One region of the Mesorhizobium sp. M2A.F.Ca.ET.042.01.1.1 genome, then DNA from elsewhere that is predicted to be linked to it. Evidence: riboswitches for the same ligand, from Rfam matches in the RefSeq annotation. Region 1 holds a riboswitch; each other region holds the start of a gene.

Region 1 (6,018 bases):
TTGCCCTCCGGCGCGATCACGCTGGTGACGGTGCGGTCGAGGAAATCGCGGTCGTGGCTGACCAGGATGACAGTTCCGGCAAAGCCCGCGACCAGCTCCTGCAGCAACTCCAGCGTCTCCATGTCGAGGTCGTTGGTCGGCTCGTCGAGCACCAGAAGATTCGCCGGGCGCGCCAGCACGCGGGCCAGAAGAAGGCGCGCGCGCTCGCCGCCGGAAAGCTCGCGCACCGGCGTGCGCGCCTGCTCCGGCTTGAACAGGAAATCCTTCATGTAGGAGACGACGTGGCGCTGCTCGCCATTGACCAGCAGGTTCTCGCCGCGCCCATCGGTAAGGTAATGCGCCAGGGTCTCGGCCGGGTCGACGGCCTCGCGCTTCTGGTCGAGTGTGGCGATCTCCAGGTTGACGCCGAGCCGCACGCTGCCGGCATCCGGCGCGAGCTCGCCGGTCAGCATCTTCAAAAGCGTCGTCTTGCCGGCTCCGTTGGGGCCGACCAGGCCGACGCGGTCGCCGCGCTGGATTCGGGTCGAGAAACCCTTGACCACGGTAAGGTCGCCAAAGCTCTTGTCGATGCCCTTGGCCTCGATCACCAGCTTGCCGGATTCGGCGGCGTCGCTCGCCACCATGGTGGCGGTGCCTTCGGCGCCGCGATGGCTGCGGAAACGCTGGCGCATCGTCTGCAATTCGCCGAGGCGGCGCATGTTGCGCTTGCGCCTGGCGGTCACGCCATAGCGCAGCCAATGCTCCTCGCGCACGATCTGGCGGCCGAGCTTGTGCTGCTCCCGCTCTTCCTCCTCGAGCACCTGGTCGCGCCATTCCTCGAAATGGGCAAAGCCCTTGTCCAGCCGCCGCGTCTGGCCGCGATCGAGCCAGACGGTAGCGCGGGTGACGCGCTCGAGAAAGCGGCGGTCGTGCGAGATCAGGATCACCGCCGAAGAGGTGCGGGCAAGCTCCTCTTCCAGCCATTCGATCACGGAAAGGTCGAGATGGTTGGTGGGCTCGTCGAGCAGAAGGATGTCGGGCTCCGGCGCCATGACGCGCGCAAGCGCGGCGCGCCGCGCCTCGCCGCCGGAGAGGTCGCCCGGCTTCTCCTCTCCGGTGAGGCCGAGATGCTCCATCAGATAGGTGGCGCGATGCGGATCGTCGGCCGGGCCGAGGCCGGCTTCGACATAGGCGCGCACGGTAGCGAAGCCGTCCATATCCGGCATCTGCGGCAGATAACGAACGGTCGCCGAGGGTTGGCGGAACACTTCGCCGTCCTGCGGCTCGATCATGCCGGCGGCGATCTTGAGCAGGGTCGACTTACCCGAGCCGTTGCGACCGACCAGCGCAATCTTCTCGCCGGCGGATGCGCTGAGCGCCGCGCCGTCGAGCAGCGGGGTGCCGCCGAAGGTCAGTCTAATGCCGTCGAGGTTGAGAAGTGGCGGCGCCATGTCTGGAATGTCAGCTTTCGGGAAGAGGATAGGGGTGGGCCAGAAGCAGCGCCCGGCCGCGCTCCAATGCGATGCCAAGCTGCCCTTTGACCTCGTTTGATATAGTGAGCGAGGAGCCGAACGTCACCTCGACGCGGTCGAGCGGCCATTTGGCGCCGGTAACCGTCAGGCCGAACAGGTCGGAGAAGCCGAGCACCGAAAACAGGGTGCTGTCCGCATAGTCGAAACTGGCTTTGCCAGGCAGGATGGGAACGCCTTCCTGCGCGCCGCTCGTCAGCAACACGGTCGTGCCCGCTTCTGCCAGCCGCACGGCGAGCGCCAGATGCAGGGAGGCATGGTCGGCGCGTTTGCCGCCGAAGGCGCCAGCAAGCACGAGGCTGGTGGCGCCGCGCTGGAGCGCTTCCGCTATGGCGAGCTCGCCATCGGTCATGTCCTTCTCGGCCGGGAAGATTTTTCGTGGGACGGAGGCCAGATCTTCGGGCAGGTTGGCCGGCACCGAGTCGAAATCGCCGACCCAGAGTTCCGGCATGAGACCAAGCGTGCGCGCATGGCCAATGCCGGCATCGGCGGCGATGACGCGCGAACCAGCGATCTGGCGTTCGAGCCGGGGCGTGCGGATAAGCTCGCCGCCCAGCAGGATGGTGAATGTGCCCATGGCCGTCGCCCTTACCAGCCCTCCAAGTGAAACGGAAGCCGGATGCGTCGCGCTTCGGTTCCTGCCCCGGAACATTAGCTGCTCGGCAAACTTCCGCTTGCGCGCCGCTTCGGCCGGGCCTATCTGTCGAGGCGCTCTAACGGGGTGCCGGACATTATCCGGCTGAGAGGCAAGCAAGCCAACCCGCTGAACCTGATCCGGTTTGTACCGGCGGAGGGATTAGACGTTTCGGACCATCCGGCGCCTCAATTCCTTGTCACTCGAACGAAGGAGGCGCCGATGCGCGCGATACTGTCCAAGCTTATTCTCGCAACCGGTCTTTTATCGCTTCTGGCTGGCGTTGTGCCCGCCGCCGCGAAGGACAAGCTCACCGTCTACACCTATGAAAGCTTCACCGCCGATTGGGGGCCTGGCCCGGCGGTGAAGAAGGAATTCGAAGCCGAGTGCGGCTGCGACCTCGAATTCGTCTCGGTGGCCGACGGCGTCGCCCTGCTCAACCGCGTCAAACTGGAAGGCGCCGGCACCAAGGCCGACATCGTGCTCGGCCTCGACACCAACCTGACCGCGGACGCCAAGGCGAGCGGCCTGTTCGCGCCGCATGGCGACGTCTCGGGCATCAACGTGCCGGGCGGCTGGAGCGACGACACTTTCGTGCCGTTCGACTACGGCTACTTCGCCGTCGTCTATGACACGCAGAAGCTAAAAGTCCCGCCGAAGAGCCTCAAGGACCTGGTGGAAGGCAGCGGCACCGACAAGATCGTCATCCAGGATCCGCGCACCTCGACGCCCGGCCTCGGGCTGCTCTTGTGGGTGAAGTCCGTCTATGGCGACAAGGCGCCGGAGGCCTGGGCCAAGCTCAAGCCGAAAGTGCTGACCGTGACGCCGGGCTGGAGCGAGGCTTATGGCCTGTTCACCAAGGGTGAGGCGCCGATGGTGCTCTCCTACACCACCTCGCCGGCCTACCATATGGTGGCCGAGAACACCGAACGTTACCAGGCGGCGTCCTTCGAGGAAGGCGAGTACCTGCAAATCGAGGTCGCCGGCATCACCACGACGGGTGCCAAGAACCCGCTGGCGCAAAAATTCATCGCCTTCATGACCGGACCGAAATTCCAGGACGTCATCCCGGAAACCAACTGGATGTTCCCGGCCGGCAAGACCGACAAGCCGCTCAACCCGGCCTTCGACAAACTGGTCAAGCCGACCAAGACCCTGCTGTTCAGCCCGGCGGAGGTCGCGGCCAACCGCAAGGCCTGGGTGGATGAGTGGCTGGCGGTGATGAGCAAGTAGGCTGCGATGCTTGCGCCAAGGCCCCCCTCTCTGTCCTGCCGGACATCTCCCCCTCAAGGGGGGAGATCGGCTGTCACGCCGGCTTTCGCCAATCTCCGACGTTGCAGGATCGAGCGGGGCGTCGACACTGCCAATCTCCCCCCTAGAGGGGGAGATGTCCGGCAGGACAGGGGGGGGCGCGAAGGCACGCGGCGTTGCCTAGCTGAAGCCTGCATGGTGCCGGGTGCACCCCGCGCGTGACTCCCGCGTCTCCGCCGGCGTCATCGCTCTGGCGGCCATCGCCGCGCTCATCGGCGGCGCCTTCGCTGGCCTCATCCTCGAAGGCGCGCACGACTTCTCCGGCGCTGCCGCCGCCTTCGACGGCTACCTCCTGCGCGTCGCCCGCTTCACGCTGTGGCAGGCGGCCCTCTCGACGCTGCTCTCGGTCGCGCCGGCGCTCCTGGTGGCGCGCGCGCTTTCAAGGCATCCGCACTTCCCAGGTCGCCGCCTGATTCTGCAGCTGTTCACCGTCCCGCTGGCGTTGCCCGCGATCGTCGCCGCGCTAGGCATATTGGCGCTCTACGGCCGCGCCGGGTACTTTGCCGGCGTCTTCGCCGGGCTCGGCGGCGGAGAGTGGCCCGGCATCTATGGCCTTTCCGGCATCCTGGTCGCGCATGTCTTCTTCACCCTGCCTCTGGCGACGCGCTTGTTCCTCGAGGCGCTGGGCACCATTCCCGCCGACCAGTGGCGGCTGGCGAGCCAGCTCGGCATGAGCGCCCGGCCGGCCTTCCGGCTGCTCGAATGGCCAGTGCTGCGCGCGGCCATGCCGGGCGTCGCCGGGCTGGTCTTCATGCTCTGCATCACGTCCTTCACCATCGTGCTGACGCTGGGCGGCGGTCCAGCGGCGACAACGCTCGAGGTCGCCATCTACCAGGCTCTGCGCTTCGATTTCGATCCGGCCCGCGCGGTGGTGCTGACGCTGCTGCAGATCGCGCTCACCTTCGTCGTGGTCGCAGCGCTCACGCGGCTTGGCGCCAACACGGTCGGCGACGCCAATCTGCCGGTGGCGCCGCGCCGCTATCTTTCGGCGGGCCGGATGGAGAGCGCTCTAAATGCCGGCCTCATCGCGCTCGCCCTGCTGTTCGTCGCCGGACCGATGGCGGCGACGGTGGTTTCGGGCCTTCAGGCCGATCTCGGCCGATTGGCGGGCGAGGAAGCGGTGCGCCGCGCGACGCTCACCAGCGCCGGCCTTGCCTTGATCGCGGCGCTGCTCAGCGTGTCGCTGTCGCTGTCATTGATCGCGGCACGGCGCGCATTGGCTTTGCGTCGCCGTGCCGGCAGCGCCATGTCGCTGCTCGAGCATGCCGCCGACACCGGCGCCGGCTTCGTGCTCGTCGTGCCGCCGATCGTGCTTGGTGCCGGCTGGTTCCTGGCGCTGCGCAACATCACCGATGTCTTTGCCGTCGCGCCGGTGATGGTCGTCGCCGTCAACGCGGTGATGGCGATGCCCTTCGCCATCCGTGCCATTCGCCCAGCCTATGACGCGGCGAGCGAACGCCATGAGCGGGTTTGCCTGGCGCTCGGCATATCCGGCTGGACCCGGCTCAGCCTGATCGACTGGCCGTCGCTCAGGCGGCCCTTGGCCACCGGCTTCGCCTTTGCCATGGCGCTGTCGCTCGGCGATCTCGGCGTGATCGCGCTGTTCGGCAGCGATTCCGTGCAGACCTTGCCCTATCTTCTGCTCGCGCGCATGGGCAGCTACCGGACCGCCGACGCGGCGGGGCTCGCCTTGCTGCTCGGCCTGGTTTGCCTGATGCTGGTCGTCGTCGCCGATTGGCTGGGTCGGGAAGCAAGGGCATGACATCGACGGACAACAGCATCGCGGCAGGGAAGGCGCTGACCGTCACACTCGAAGACGTGTCGTTCAGCTATGGCGAATCGTCCTTCCGCTTCAATGCCGAGTTCGCGGCGGGCAGGATCACCGCCATCATGGGGCCGAGCGGCTCCGGCAAATCGACGCTGCTCAATCTGATAGCCGGCTTCGAAATACCCGATAGCGGCAAGGTGCTGATCGGCGGCATCAAGATCGGCGCCACGCCGCCCTCGGCGCGACCGGTGTCGATGGTGTTCCAGGAAAACAATCTGTTCGCGCATCTTACGGTCGAGGCCAATGTCGGGCTCGGCCGCTCGCCGTCGCTGAAGCTCGGCGATGGCGATCGCGCCGCCGTCGCCGAGGCGCTGGCGCGGGTTGGCCTGGCCGGCAAGGAAAAGCGGCTGCCGCGCGAGCTCTCAGGCGGCGAGCGGCAGCGCGTCGCGCTGGCGCGGGTGCTGCTGCGTGACCGGCCCGTATTGCTGCTCGACGAACCTTTCGCGTCGCTCGGCCCGGCGCTGCGCGAGGACATGCTCGACCTTCTCGCCGGCATCCATGCCGAGCGCAAGATGACGGTGCTGTTCGTCACCCATCAGCCGGAAGATGCGCGCCGCATCGGCCAGGACGTGGCATTTCTCGATGAGGGCAGGATCGCGGCCACCGGGCCGGCTGACGATTTCTTCGATCGGTCTGGACCGGATGCGTTCCGGCGCTATATCGGCGATCGAGGCGGCAGCGTTGCCGGATCACAACACATTGCCCGGAAGCGGACATAATTTGCGGCCAAACCAGTA
Region 2 (6,018 bases), on a different contig from region 1:
GACGGCCGACCCACACCGGTTATCCTGGATGACGCTTTGGTTTATTCCGATGACGACCGCATCGAGCGCATGTTCGACGCTTTGCATCGTCAATCACACGATCAGCAGATTCTCGTTTTCTCCTGCCGCCAACGCGCGTTTGCAAAACTCGGCGGTAACATTTTGCAGATGAGCGACTGGCAACCGGGTCGGTCATAAGCGGAGATCGCGCAGCCTCAGCTAGGGCGACGGCAGATCGTATCGTGTTACGATTGCAATGCCGTTTTCGATCTCGATTTCGATAACTTCATTAATCAGGAATTCCTCTGGGCCAAGATCCTCGAGGAGAGCATCGAAGAGCTCTCTCTGTTTTTCAGGCCCGACCTGAGGGACGACGATAATCAGGCCGGCGTGAACCGGTTCTTTGGCATAGAGCTTCCTGAAGTCCTTAGCATTGTTGGTGACGAAGGTGAAATCCTCATCGATAATGAGCGGCATGAGGTCCCAGTCGGTTTCGCCGCTTAGCCCAAGCCAGTTGACGTGGTTTGCTTCATGTCCGCGTTCTTGGGCTACCGCAACCAGAGACGTGTGCAGGCACTCATCGATCAGAAACCTCACGAGGTCACACGCGTCTCGACCTGGCCGACGGACCTGGGTCGCCCTTCAAAACCACGCGCTTCGACGACTTTATTTTCACGCCCTGCTCGACCAGCTTCTTAGGCCGCCCACGAACCGGGTGCGCGGCGACCCACATTCTGGCGAGCTCAATCACGCGCGGCGTTAGCTTCGGATATCCCTCCAGAACCTCCGCTTCATCTGCGCCCTGCGCTAGCATCGTCGTGATCATACGAACAGGGATGCGGGTTCCTTTGAAGACAGGCTCTCCGCCCATCACCCCTTTAACGCGGCCGATGGCGGCCTCCGCTTCATCAAGATCCACGATGCGCGCTTTGAGCTGTTTACGTGCCTCGGCGACGTCGACGATCAGCAGGTCGTCGGCCCTTACGGTCTTGGCCCTTGGGGCAGCTTTGATTTCCTCGAACAGGCGGTAGCGACGATCAGCGGGCAATGTCGCACCCACGCCATACCAAAGCTTGAGCCGCAGCAAATCCTCGCCGGTCAATGCCCGTCGGACGACCCCACCGATGCGCCGAGCAGTGCTTGGCACAGTATCGACAATGCGTTTGTCGATCGCATTGTGCACGGCCTTGATTCCTATCCCGCTGACGGCGGCTGCCTCTGCGGGGGTGTAGATGCGAGCAAGTGTGCCCATTATTCTTCTCCTTATAAAGAATAATATAGGCCGTTTGACCCCCTCCGTAAAGGCACGCGTCTTTGGAATCACGGCGGTTAGCAAAGGCGGTGGTGAGCCGAGAGGCCTCACAAACCCTTGGGGCTCGAGATGGCAGACTCGGCGCAGTATAATTGCGCTAACTATCGAATTTGCAGTTGGCGACAAACGACACACGAGTTCGTCGCGGACTTTTAACTCTGCGAAGGCGCGTCTTCGAGCGCTTTGAAACCCTACACCCATCTGCAGGCCATCTGTATCAAGCTTTGGACCAAAACCGTTTCCATCGCTCACGAGCGTTCTCTCTGGGGGTCTCAAGTGGGGCTTGCCCATGGCCACGAATTTTTGGGCGACAGCGGTGCAGAGGCCGCATACCGCTGCCTGCTTGACGTCGCTGACCGTGTCCATGTCCGAAATTTGCCTACAAATTTCGGACGCCCTTGGGCGCGCTAGATTCGCTATGGAAAGCTGGAAGCACTCGCAAGCCCGGTGGCCACAGCGTCTGCAGCGCCAAGCTATTCCTCCGTATCCAAACCCGCATCCTCATGGCCACTAGCCAACTCTGGCATAATTTCACCAGCAAGCAGCTCATCTCTGCTCAGCAGCCCGGCATCCTCGAGCGCCTCGCAGTCCGGGAGATCGCGAAGCGTGTCGAGGCCGAACTCGAGCAGGACGCTTTTGTCGTCACATAGGTGTAGGGAGCGCCGGGCGTCGGACTGCGCGGGTTCGACGCGATCAGGCCGGTGCCGCAGATGGCCGATCAGGTCGCGACTGATTACTTCCCGAAAACCGACGACAATTCGGCGCGGGTAATCGGCTGGAAGTGCCGATGCACATCAGCATCAGCACGTCCGACCACGTCAGGTCCACGGCACGCCCGCTGCTTCCGCAGGCGCGGATGGCATCGGCATAGGCCGGCCGTGTCAGGTGCTTCCAGCCGCCGGCGACAGCGACGAGGTCATAGGGCCGTCCGCGCAGCTCTCGGATGTCGTCGATGAGAAGGTCACGGGCGAGCTCGCGGGAGAGACTGCACCGCAAGCGCGTCCCGCGCGCGCGAACTGCTCGATCAACTGATCTCAGACGACGACGAATCTCGTCCAGATTCCAAAAGCGGTGGCCGCAGCGGCGCTTTGCGGGCTCGCGTTACCACAGATCGCAGAACTGTGATCTCGCCTTGTGCCCGAGACCGCAATCTGGGCTCGCGACGAAGCATATCGCTTGCGATCATCAAAGGACGCGTCGACGCCGTCGGTTGCCTTTTCCACCGCCGCCTCACACATCGTGTTGGGGCTGAAGAGCTACCTGCAAATCCTCGCAACGGGCGCGGCCGCATCCTTGATTTTACAAATTGACACGTCTTGGTTTTTAGAAAATGCCACGTGCGATGATGGCGCCAAAAAAAAATGTCACGCGAGATGATCATGCCTGAGGTAAATGGTCCGCCAAAGTTGGGAAAGGTATACCGGTTGAATGGTGGATAGGTACGCCGGATAAAAAGGGCTTCGGGTTCCGGAAGACGAACTAATCGACGGATAGGCGCTGCTCGTGAGGGAAACTGCATGCGCATTACGGTTATGACCATCCAGGGATGTCGGATATGATCTTGAATAGTGACATTGCAGGCCAAAGAGCGGCCGAGAAGCTAGCAGAGGGCCTGAAATCGCAGGGCAAGCAGCAATACGAAGAAAGGTCGAGGGAACGCGAACGAGATGTGTCTCGTTAGGTCGCACGTTGCACCAGGGGTGCGTCGGAAGGCACTCCGCCGTGTCCTGAAGAGGTAGCCTGCACTTGAGAATAGCCACGGTGGTACCTTATTTTCGGCTGTGAAGCACACGAGACCCGCGACGTGAGACCCAGTTGCTCAATACCCAGTTGCTGGGTGAGCGTGCATGACTGCCAACGGAAGGTCTTGCACGCACCCTCGCGATCTTGAGCAATGGTCGCCATGACTTTCTTCTTGCAGGCTTTTGAGTGGCCCAGCCTGCAATCACCAGACCCCACCGACTCTAAAGAGCGTGGCAGACGGGATAGTCGAGGTTGCCCGGCACAATTACGCTCAAGGCTTGCGCCGCCCAGAGGACACGCTGAAAAGGCAGCATGGGCGCGCAAGCACGCCATTCACGAGAGGTTCGACATGAAGACTATGCAAGAAAAAGACATTCCGGCATTCGTGCAAGCAGTTGTGGAGGCCGGCTGCAACATTTGCGCGATTGGCAACTTGGGATATGTCTTTGGCGATGCTGATTTGACGCCGGCGCAACGGAGGTCCGTCGAGCCACAGCTGCGCAGGATTGCTGAGATCTACGGCGAACGCGATCATCTCATGGACGAGATAGCTGTATATCTGCGGTCGATCGGACGCCATGTCGAGGTTGAGCCGAAGACAGGTGTTTCCTGATGGCCGCGATCGATCGCGTTCCGTAGTCGCCATTTCTATTGGGTAACGAGCAGCCGTCTTCCAACCTCTGAAACAAAAAAGAGGTGACCCCCAAAGGCCGCTCTCGAGACCGCAAGTCTGAGCCGCTAACGCATTGCGATAACCAGGCTGTCCGAACTGGGCGTCGATGCCTTCCTCGACCAGGTCGCGGTAGGCGGCGATCTCATCTACCGCATGCATAGCCAAGCCAGAGAAGTTTTCGGCAGCGGAATTCTCGGTCGCTTCCCCTTTTATGACTAGAGGGTGCGGCCGATCCGGCCGCGACGATCTCGCAGGGATTGCCATATACGGCAACACGAACACCGGCGGATCAATACTCGGATAATGGCGGCCGGCTATGTAGCGATCGATCGCGCACCAACATATCAATGCAATAGCTTAGTTGCTTTCAAAGGCGGGTCTCTACGAACTGCAAGCAAGCTAAACGATTGCGTCAACTCTTCCTCGCAGAGCGAAAACTCCGCGCCCACGCGATTTCTCTGCTGGAACAGCGGCACATCCTCAGCGCCAGGACACGGCCGCCGCCGTCGGGTTTTACGAAGCCGGTGATTGCATAAGTTGCCCGCAAGATATCATTGGTATCGGGAACGCCGCCGATGCCGCATCCTGAATAGAGCGGCCGCTTGCACCTGCCAGCCCGACGACCAGATCATATCTGCAACTCCATCTACCTGGACGTGGTGCAAATCACCTCGCTGAAGCCGCAAATCGTCGCCTTCGACCAGGATAACCACATCCGTGACCGCCTGAGCTACTCGGTCGATCTCGACGCACATGGCCGATACAGTTTTTCCATCCTTCACGAAGCGAATGAGACTTTGGCCATTCCAGCCCTGGTCTACGGGGCGTGACTTGTCCCCGATGCATGCGCGAGCTCTCCGCTCGGCCGGCCGCCGGACGTCGCCACCGGCCGAAGGCGCCCGAAGGCGCCCGAAGGCGCTTGACAAAGCAGCACCGGCCCATTCAACTTGAGGCATTCACCAGGGGAGTCCCGGTAAGGGGCTGAGATACTGCTGGCTTTCGCGGCGCAGTGACCCGTTGAACCTGATCCAGTTCATACTGGCGTAGGGACGGTGCAAGCGCTTTGCGGGAGTTTACGCCCGAGGTCCTGCTGCAGCAGGTCTACAGAAGCGTCTTTTCATCCTTCCGGCACAGAACTGGGTCTCCAATGCATGAGCAAAGGAGCCTCACGATGAATGCCCTCACCCCCGCCGTGTCGACGGGACCACTGCCCGCCTCGCGGAAAATCCACAAGCCCGGCGTCCTCTACCCGCAGATCAGGGTGCCGATGCGCGAGATTTCCGTCCATCCGACGGCCGGCGAACCGCCCGTCACCGTCTACGATCCGTCCGGCCCCTACACCGATCCATCAGTCCAAACCAGCATCGAAAAAGGCCTTGCCCGGCTTCGCCACGAATGGGTCACGGCGCGTTGCGATGTCGAAGCCTATGACGGCCGCCACGTCCGGCCGGAAGACAATGGATTCGCCACCGGCGAGCGCCTGACACCGGAATTTCCGATACGCAATCGGCCGCTCAAGGCCAAGCAGGGCAAGGCGGTGACCCAACTTGCCTATGCGCGCGCCGGCATCATCACGCCAGAAATGGAGTTCGTAGCCATCCGCGAGAATCTCGGCCGCGAGGTGATGCGCGGCAAGCTGCAACGCGACGGCGAAGCCTTCGGCGCGGCGATCCCAGATTTCGTCACACCCGAATTCGTGCGCGACGAGGTGGCGCGCGGACGCGCAATCATTCCCGCCAACATCAATCATCCCGAGAGCGAACCGATGATCATCGGGCGAAATTTCCTGGTGAAGATCAACGCCAACATCGGTAACTCGGCTGTCACATCGTCGATGGCCGAAGAGGTCGAAAAGATGGTGTGGGCGATCCGCTGGGGCGCCGATACGGTGATGGACCTGTCGACCGGCCGCAACATCCACAACATCCGCGACTGGATCGTGCGCAATGCACCGGTGCCGATCGGCACGGTGCCGCTCTATCAGGCGCTCGAAAAGGTCGGCGGCATCGCCGAGGACCTCAACTGGGAGGTCTATCGCGACACGCTGATCGAGCAGGCCGAGCAAGGCGTCGACTATTTCACCATCCACGCCGGCGTGCGGCTGCACTACATACCGCTGACCGTCGACCGGGTCACGGGCATCGTCTCGCGCGGCGGCTCGATCATGGCCAAATGGTGCCTGCACCATCACCGGGAGAGCTTCCTCTACGAGCATTTCGAGGAGATCTGCGACATCGCCAGAGCCTATGACGTTTCCTTCTCGCTCGGCGACGGCCTTCGTCCCGGTTCA
Region 3 (6,018 bases), on a different contig from region 1:
CAGCGGTGGCTTCGCCACATGCCTTCGAGCCAGCGCTGCATGGCCGCCCGGGTCAGCGCATCGAGCGCGCCGAACGGCTCGTCGAGCAAAAGCATGTCGCGCTGCTGCACCACGGTGCGCAGCAGCGCCGCGCGCTGGCGCATGCCGCCCGACAGCTCGGCCGGCCAGGCGCGCTCGAAGCCGGCAAGGCCGAATTCGGCGAACAAGGGCGCCACGCGCTCGCGCGCGGCCCGGCGCTTCATGCCCTGCACTTCGAGCCCCAGCGTGGCGTTGTCGATGACGCGCCGCCACGGCATCAGCGCGTCGCGTTGCGGCATGAAGGCGAAGCGGGCGCCATGGAGCGGCGCGCCGTCGAAGCGCATCTCGCCCTCGCCCCGGATCGCGCCTGTGAGGAGCTGGAACAGCGTCGACTTGCCGGCGCCGGAGGGGCCGAGGATCGACACGAACTCGCCCGCGCCGACATCGAGCGAAACGCCGGCCAGAACCTCGAGCGCGCCGAAGCTTTTTCGCACGTCGCGAAGCTCGAGCCGCGTCATGGCCGGTGCCCGGAGGGTTCGGCCTTGCGGACGCGCCCGGCCCTCTCCCAGGGCATGGCGAAACGCTGGACGAGCACGGCCAGACCAAACAGCGCCAGCGTCAGCACCGAGCTAACGGCAACGGCGGCAAGCACGAGGTCGGGCCGAAAGTTGTTCTTGGCGCTGAGCATGTAGATGCCCAGCCCCTTCGCGGCGCCCGCATATTCGGCGAAGATCGCGCCGACCACCGCATAGGTGATGGAGATGCGCAATCCGGCGAAGAAATAGGGCAGCGCCGACGGCAGCCGCGCCAGCCAGAATATGCGCCAGCGCCTTGCCCCCATGGCGGCAAGCATCTGGCTGATTTCGGCGCTTGTCGCGGCATAGCCTTCGACCAGCGCCACCATCATCGGGAAGAAGGTGACCAGCGCGACCAGTAGGATCTTCGGCAAGAGGCCGAAGCCGAACCACAAGACCACCAGCGGCGCGATCGCCACCAGCGGCAAGGTCTGGCTGGCGATCAGCAGCGGAAACAGCGCGCGGCGCAGGGGGGCCAAGAAATCGACCAGCGCCGAAAGCGTGAAGGCGGCGACGAGCGAGCAGGCGAAGCCGGCAAGCGTGGCGCGGATGGTGGGAAGCGTGTTTTCGGCAAGCGCCGCGCGGTTATCCCAGGCCTGCGCCAGCACGCGCGAGGGCGCCGGAAGCACGGTGGGCGCGATGCCGCCGAGACGGGCATAGAGCTCCCAGGCGAGGAGGAGCAGGGCGAATGCGAGGGCGGCGGGAGCGATTTTGGCGAAGGCGGACGTGAGGGCTGATCTCCCCCCTTGCGGGGGAGATGGCCGGCAGGCCAGAGGGGGTCGTCTCACGTAGAGCGCCAACCTCATCTTGCTTCGCAGAGGACGTAGGCGCTCTACGCGCTGGGACCCCTTCTGCCCTGCCGGGCATCTCCCCCTCGAGGGGGGAGATTCGCCGGCACCGATGCTTTCGCCAATAGCCACGACACTCTCCTCGACGAACGACGCTCGAGCCGCGAGGAGCTCAAACCGCCGTCGGGCTGTTGGCCGAAATCGTGATGTCGAGGGTCACGTGCCCCGCGCCGGGTCCGAAGCGGCAGAAGGCTTCGTTGAGCGTGGCGAACACCGCGCCGGCATCGCCGCGCAGCCTGGTGCAGAAGTTCTTTGAACGGTCGAACACGCCGGACTGTTTCAGGAAGTCGATGCAGCCATAGATCTCGTCCATGTGATCGCCCGTGCCCATCACATAGAGCGAGAATTGCGCCGCCACCGGCTGGTCGGTCGAGGGCGTCGACCGCACGGCGCCGAGCGCCGCGCGTTTGCGCTCGTCGAGCGGGACCGCCGGGCCGCCGATCTCGTCGGAACGGCAGATCGGATCGTCCGGCTCGCCGGGGCAGCCGCGCGAGAGGGCGGCCGACAGCACGCAATGCTTGCCGCTTTTGGCCGCCGCCACGAAGAGGTCGCGCATCGCCGGGAACAGCACTTCGGGCGGCCCGACCAGCAGCGTCGAGATGTCGTCGGTCTCGATGCTGAGCCTGTCGCGGTAAGGATCGAGCGCGCCCAACGCGCCGAGGATGACGCCGACGAAATCGTCGGCCAGGGGATAAAGGGAAATCTGTGCGCCGGAAAACATGGCCCGCCTCGCTCCGCTGGTATTATCCAGATCAGCTTTAGGGTCCGGAGGCTTGCCGCCACCATCTCAGCCCCGACCGTACGGAGCACCCCTGTGGATGAGCGCGTTAAAGCACTGTTTGCCGGGTTGGGAAAGCGGTTTTTTGCGACGCCAGTTGGGCCACGAGTCTCATCTCCCCCTAGGGGAGATGCCGGTGGTTATAAGATTTTCACGAATTTCTTATAACGAACTTGCAATCGACTGGTGGCGCAGTTATAAGAAAATTGCAGGAATCTTATAACGCACAATAGCAGCGCCCATGAAGACCATCGACCTCGCCTACCGCACCCTCTACGCCGAGTTGGTGCAGCGCAGCCTCGATGCTTCCTTCGAGACGGATTTCTCGACGGCGGGCAATTTCGTGCGCGTGCCGGTGAAGGGCCGCGACTACTGGTATTTCGAGGAAACCCGCCCCGAGAAAAAGAGGCGTTACGTCGGTCCGGCCGAGGATCCCGAGATCGCCAGTCGGGTTGCGGCCTTCAGGGAGATCAAGGGCGATCTCAGGAGCCGCCGCAAGCTGGTCTCCACGCTTGTCCGCGATGCCGGCCTGACCGCACCCGAGACCTTCACCGGCGATGTCGTCGAGGCGCTGGAGAAGGCGGGGCTCTTCCGGCTGCGCGCGGTGCTGGTGGGCACCGTCGCTTTCCAGACCTATGCCGGGCATCTCGGGGTGCGATTGCCGGGTGCCGCGCTGCAGACAGGCGATGCCGATTTCGCACAGTTCCATTCCGTTTCGGCCGAAGTGGAAGACAGCATGCCGCCGGTCATCGACGTGCTGAGGGCCGTCGACCCGACGTTTCGCGAAATCCCGCACCGGACTGATGCCGGCCGCACCACGCAGTACGAGAACGCCTCGCGCTACCGGATCGAGTTCCTCACCCCCAACCGCGGCAGCGACGAGCATGCCGATCGCGCCAGCTTGATGCCTTCGCTCGGCGGCGCCTCGGCGCAGCCGCTGCGCTTCCTCGATTTCCTGATCCGCGATCCGGTGAGGACGGTGCTGCTGCACCGCTCCGGCGTGCCGGTGCTTGTCCCCTCGCCCGAACGCTTCGCCGTCCACAAGCTGATCGTGGCGACGCGCCGCGAGCGAGGCGCGGCGGCGAAGCGGGAGAAGGACCTCCATCAAGTGGGCCTGCTGGTCGAGGCGCTGGATACGACGCGCCGACAGGATGACCTTGCACTGGCTTTCGCGGAAGCATGGGAGCGCGGCGATGCCTGGCGGGATGCGTTGCGGAAAGGCTTGAGCCTGCTGAAGCCGGACAGGCATGAGATGATCCAGTCGATCTTGGGGCGAGCGCATGGCGAAGTCGGCGTGCAGCTCGAAGGCTTTCCGACGCGGATCGCCTGATCTACCTCAAGACGGCACATCGTTCAAATTGTACGAACCTCGCTTGACCGGATTTAGTACATAAAGTACGATATCTCCTTTGAGGGAATCTGCTTGAACACCGCGAACCATGCCGCTTTTGCCGATCTCTCCCGCCCTTTGCTGTCGCCACTGCCGCTCGCCGAGCGCGAGCGCCTCGCCGGCGCCTGGCGCATGGCGAGCCAAGACATCGCCGACGACATCCGCTTCATCCGGCAATATCTGAAGGTGATCGCCGAGAAGGACGAGCGGCTGTCGACCGGCGCGCTTGTGCACGGCCGCGCCTATGCGGAGGCCTGCGCCGCCTGGCTGCCGGAGACGATGGCGCGGTATCTGCGAAACCTCAGGCTGATCAGCGAGTGCGAAAGCGCGATGATCGCCGCGGGGGTAAGGTTCGCCCGGTCGAGCGATGCCTGGTGAGGGCTTCCCTCTTCCCGTGCGGGGACCGAAGACGCCCGCGCCGCGGACCCTTCAACCGGCCGGCTGCAACCCTCGGCTCGCCGCCCCGTCAAATGCATCGTTTCACACAATCGCCAATTGGTGGACGCGGGTGAGTGGCCGGGCGTTAATTCCTGCCGGGCGAAGGAGGGAATAGACGCATACCAGGGAGGAACACGTTTGATGCAACCGCAAATCGACATCGGCGCACTGCCCGAGGACCAGCCCTACGAAGTCACTTCATTTGCCAGAAAGCACGGACTGACGGTTCCGGTCGCGGATGCGGTGCTTTTCGCCAAGGGCCCGTCGCCGTCGCGGGCCGCCTGCGATACCGCGGCGCTTGCCCTTCTCTGCGCGGTCGCGCAATACGCCGGAAAGCAAGGGAGGCGCTAGCGATCGGCGGCGCCTTCCCTCTGCTTGATCTTCCTACCAGTTGAGCCAGCGCGTCTTCAACGGAAGTTTGGGCATCTCCATGGCGAACCGCCGGGCGCGGACTACCCACGTCCGGTCGCGGTCGGAGATCGTTGTCGGGATGAGCCGGCGGCGGCGCGGCCGCCGGAGATTCAGGCCTTGGCTTTCGGCTTGGCCGTCTTTGCCTTGGCGGGGGCCTTGGCGGGCTTTTCCGCCTTGGCGGCTTTTGGCTTCTCGACCTTGGCGGCAGCCGCCTTCCTCGGCGCTTTCTTCGGCTTGCCTGCCGCGTCGATCTCGGCGGTCGCCTGGTTCCAGTGCTCTTCGTGAGCACCTTCGGGCCGGCCGGCCTGCTCCCAAATCTCGTGCGCGCGTTGGCGAATGCGTTCGTGCCTGTCGTCCGTCACTGTCGCCTCCTAAGGTTGGGACGGGTTCCCCGGCGCGAACACTAGCGGAATTTTGACGCGGCGTCTTCGGTATCACGCATATGCGACCGACTTAGGCGGCAAATTCGCTCAGTGGCCGTCGGTGACGACCGCGATGCCGAGATGCGCTGCCTTCTTTGTGATCAATCCGGCTAAATCCGCGTCAGAGCGGTCGGTCCCCGTACGCTTCCGCAGCAGGGAAATTGCCTCTTGCATGGACAGCAGGCCAGTCCTGTGCTCGGCCAGCAGCTTGTCGACCTGCCGGGCGATATCAGGTGATTCGACGTGTGGATGATGCATGGCAACGACTCCTTCCGCGCTTCGTTGCCTCCCAAACCGCTGACTATTCTAGGCCATGTGCCTCGATGCGAGAAGAGCCCGATCCTTCACCGAAGCGTCGGGCAAGGATCGGGCTCTTCAGGGGTGTCAGATGTTACTGGATCACCTGAACAACGCGGCGCGTGCCGGGATCGATCAACACCGTGTGGTCGTTGACCACGGCATAGCGATACTGCACGTCCGGCACCTCCTGCAGCTCGACGGTATCAGGCACGGTCGAGCCGACGCCGAGCTCGAGGCCGAGCACGTTGACCGAGGCGATCGGATGCTTGTGGACATATTCCTTGACCACGGTCTGCTGCTCGGGGGTGACGATCACCTCGTCCGCGGCCGCGACGCCGATGCCGGCCATCAGAGCCAGGCCGGCGACAGCTGGAATGAGGGTGGTTTTCATCGTTTCTCTCCTGTTGGATTCACGACGACCTTCGGATCGCGTATCGGTTCACGACGATCCTTCGGATCGCGTATTGGCGAGCTCCGCCCTGCCTCCGCAGGAAGCGGAAACATCGGCAGGTCGAATAATTGAGCTCCCGGGGCAAACGTCCCCGGCGAGGTGTTGTTCCGTCAGCGACGACTAATTGATGTGGCGGAACCTTCGCATCGGCTCCGCATTGGAAGGCATTGAAACTCCCCAAGACTTTGAAATCCAAAGGGCGCCGCCGTCATGCAAGAAGGTTACATCAGAAGCGACATCCAACTTCGCTCCCCCGTGGCGATCGCCGTTGGCGCCGGCTTCAAGCGCGAGATCGCCTCGCTCACCGGGATGCAGAATTTTCTCAAGGAATGGCCGCTCGCTTCGCGGGGCGAAAGCCACGCAAGGGCGCTGCGCGCCTGCGAGGCG

What was found. A riboswitch is a leader RNA that binds a small molecule or an ion and turns the genes downstream of it on or off. The one in region 1 is predicted to bind thiamine pyrophosphate.
Region 2: another riboswitch for thiamine pyrophosphate. It lies ahead of thiC (phosphomethylpyrimidine synthase ThiC); the one in region 1 lies ahead of thiB (thiamine ABC transporter substrate binding subunit).
Region 3: another riboswitch for thiamine pyrophosphate. It lies ahead of EOA23_RS20085 (YkoF family thiamine/hydroxymethylpyrimidine-binding protein); the one in region 1 lies ahead of thiB (thiamine ABC transporter substrate binding subunit).

What each region holds. Positions count from the first base shown of each region.
Region 1 covers NZ_RZRX01000213.1:3,797-9,814, reverse strand. Annotated here, with positions in the region: gene EOA23_RS25895 (ABC-F family ATP-binding cassette domain-containing protein) at 1-1,430, opposite strand, end outside; gene EOA23_RS25890 (thiamine diphosphokinase) at 1,441-2,085, opposite strand; TPP riboswitch at 2,216-2,321, shown strand; gene thiB (thiamine ABC transporter substrate binding subunit) at 2,365-3,375, shown strand; gene thiP (thiamine/thiamine pyrophosphate ABC transporter permease) at 3,599-5,215, shown strand; gene thiQ (thiamine ABC transporter ATP-binding protein) at 5,212-6,000, shown strand.
Region 2 covers NZ_RZRX01000045.1:24,909-30,926, forward strand. Annotated here, with positions in the region: gene EOA23_RS09585 (ATP-binding protein) at 1-198, shown strand, start outside; gene EOA23_RS09590 (DUF5615 family PIN-like protein) at 220-597, opposite strand; gene EOA23_RS09595 (DUF433 domain-containing protein) at 602-1,252, opposite strand; partial or broken gene EOA23_RS36405 (SMC-Scp complex subunit ScpB) at 1,786-2,308, opposite strand; gene EOA23_RS37055 (hypothetical protein) at 3,207-3,668, shown strand; gene EOA23_RS09610 (hypothetical protein) at 4,331-4,558, shown strand; TPP riboswitch at 4,680-4,796, shown strand; gene thiC (phosphomethylpyrimidine synthase ThiC) at 4,900-6,018, shown strand, end outside.
Region 3 covers NZ_RZRX01000132.1:6,259-12,276, reverse strand. Annotated here, with positions in the region: gene EOA23_RS20095 (ABC transporter ATP-binding protein) at 1-536, opposite strand, end outside; gene EOA23_RS20090 (ABC transporter permease) at 533-1,303, opposite strand; gene EOA23_RS20085 (YkoF family thiamine/hydroxymethylpyrimidine-binding protein) at 1,554-2,162, opposite strand; TPP riboswitch at 2,153-2,265, opposite strand; gene EOA23_RS20080 (GSU2403 family nucleotidyltransferase fold protein) at 2,461-3,549, shown strand; gene EOA23_RS20075 (hypothetical protein) at 3,643-3,987, shown strand; gene EOA23_RS20070 (hypothetical protein) at 4,189-4,398, shown strand; gene EOA23_RS20065 (DUF2934 domain-containing protein) at 4,569-4,820, opposite strand; gene EOA23_RS20060 (hypothetical protein) at 4,929-5,138, opposite strand; gene EOA23_RS20055 (DUF1236 domain-containing protein) at 5,272-5,571, opposite strand; gene EOA23_RS20050 (DUF982 domain-containing protein) at 5,842-6,018, shown strand, end outside.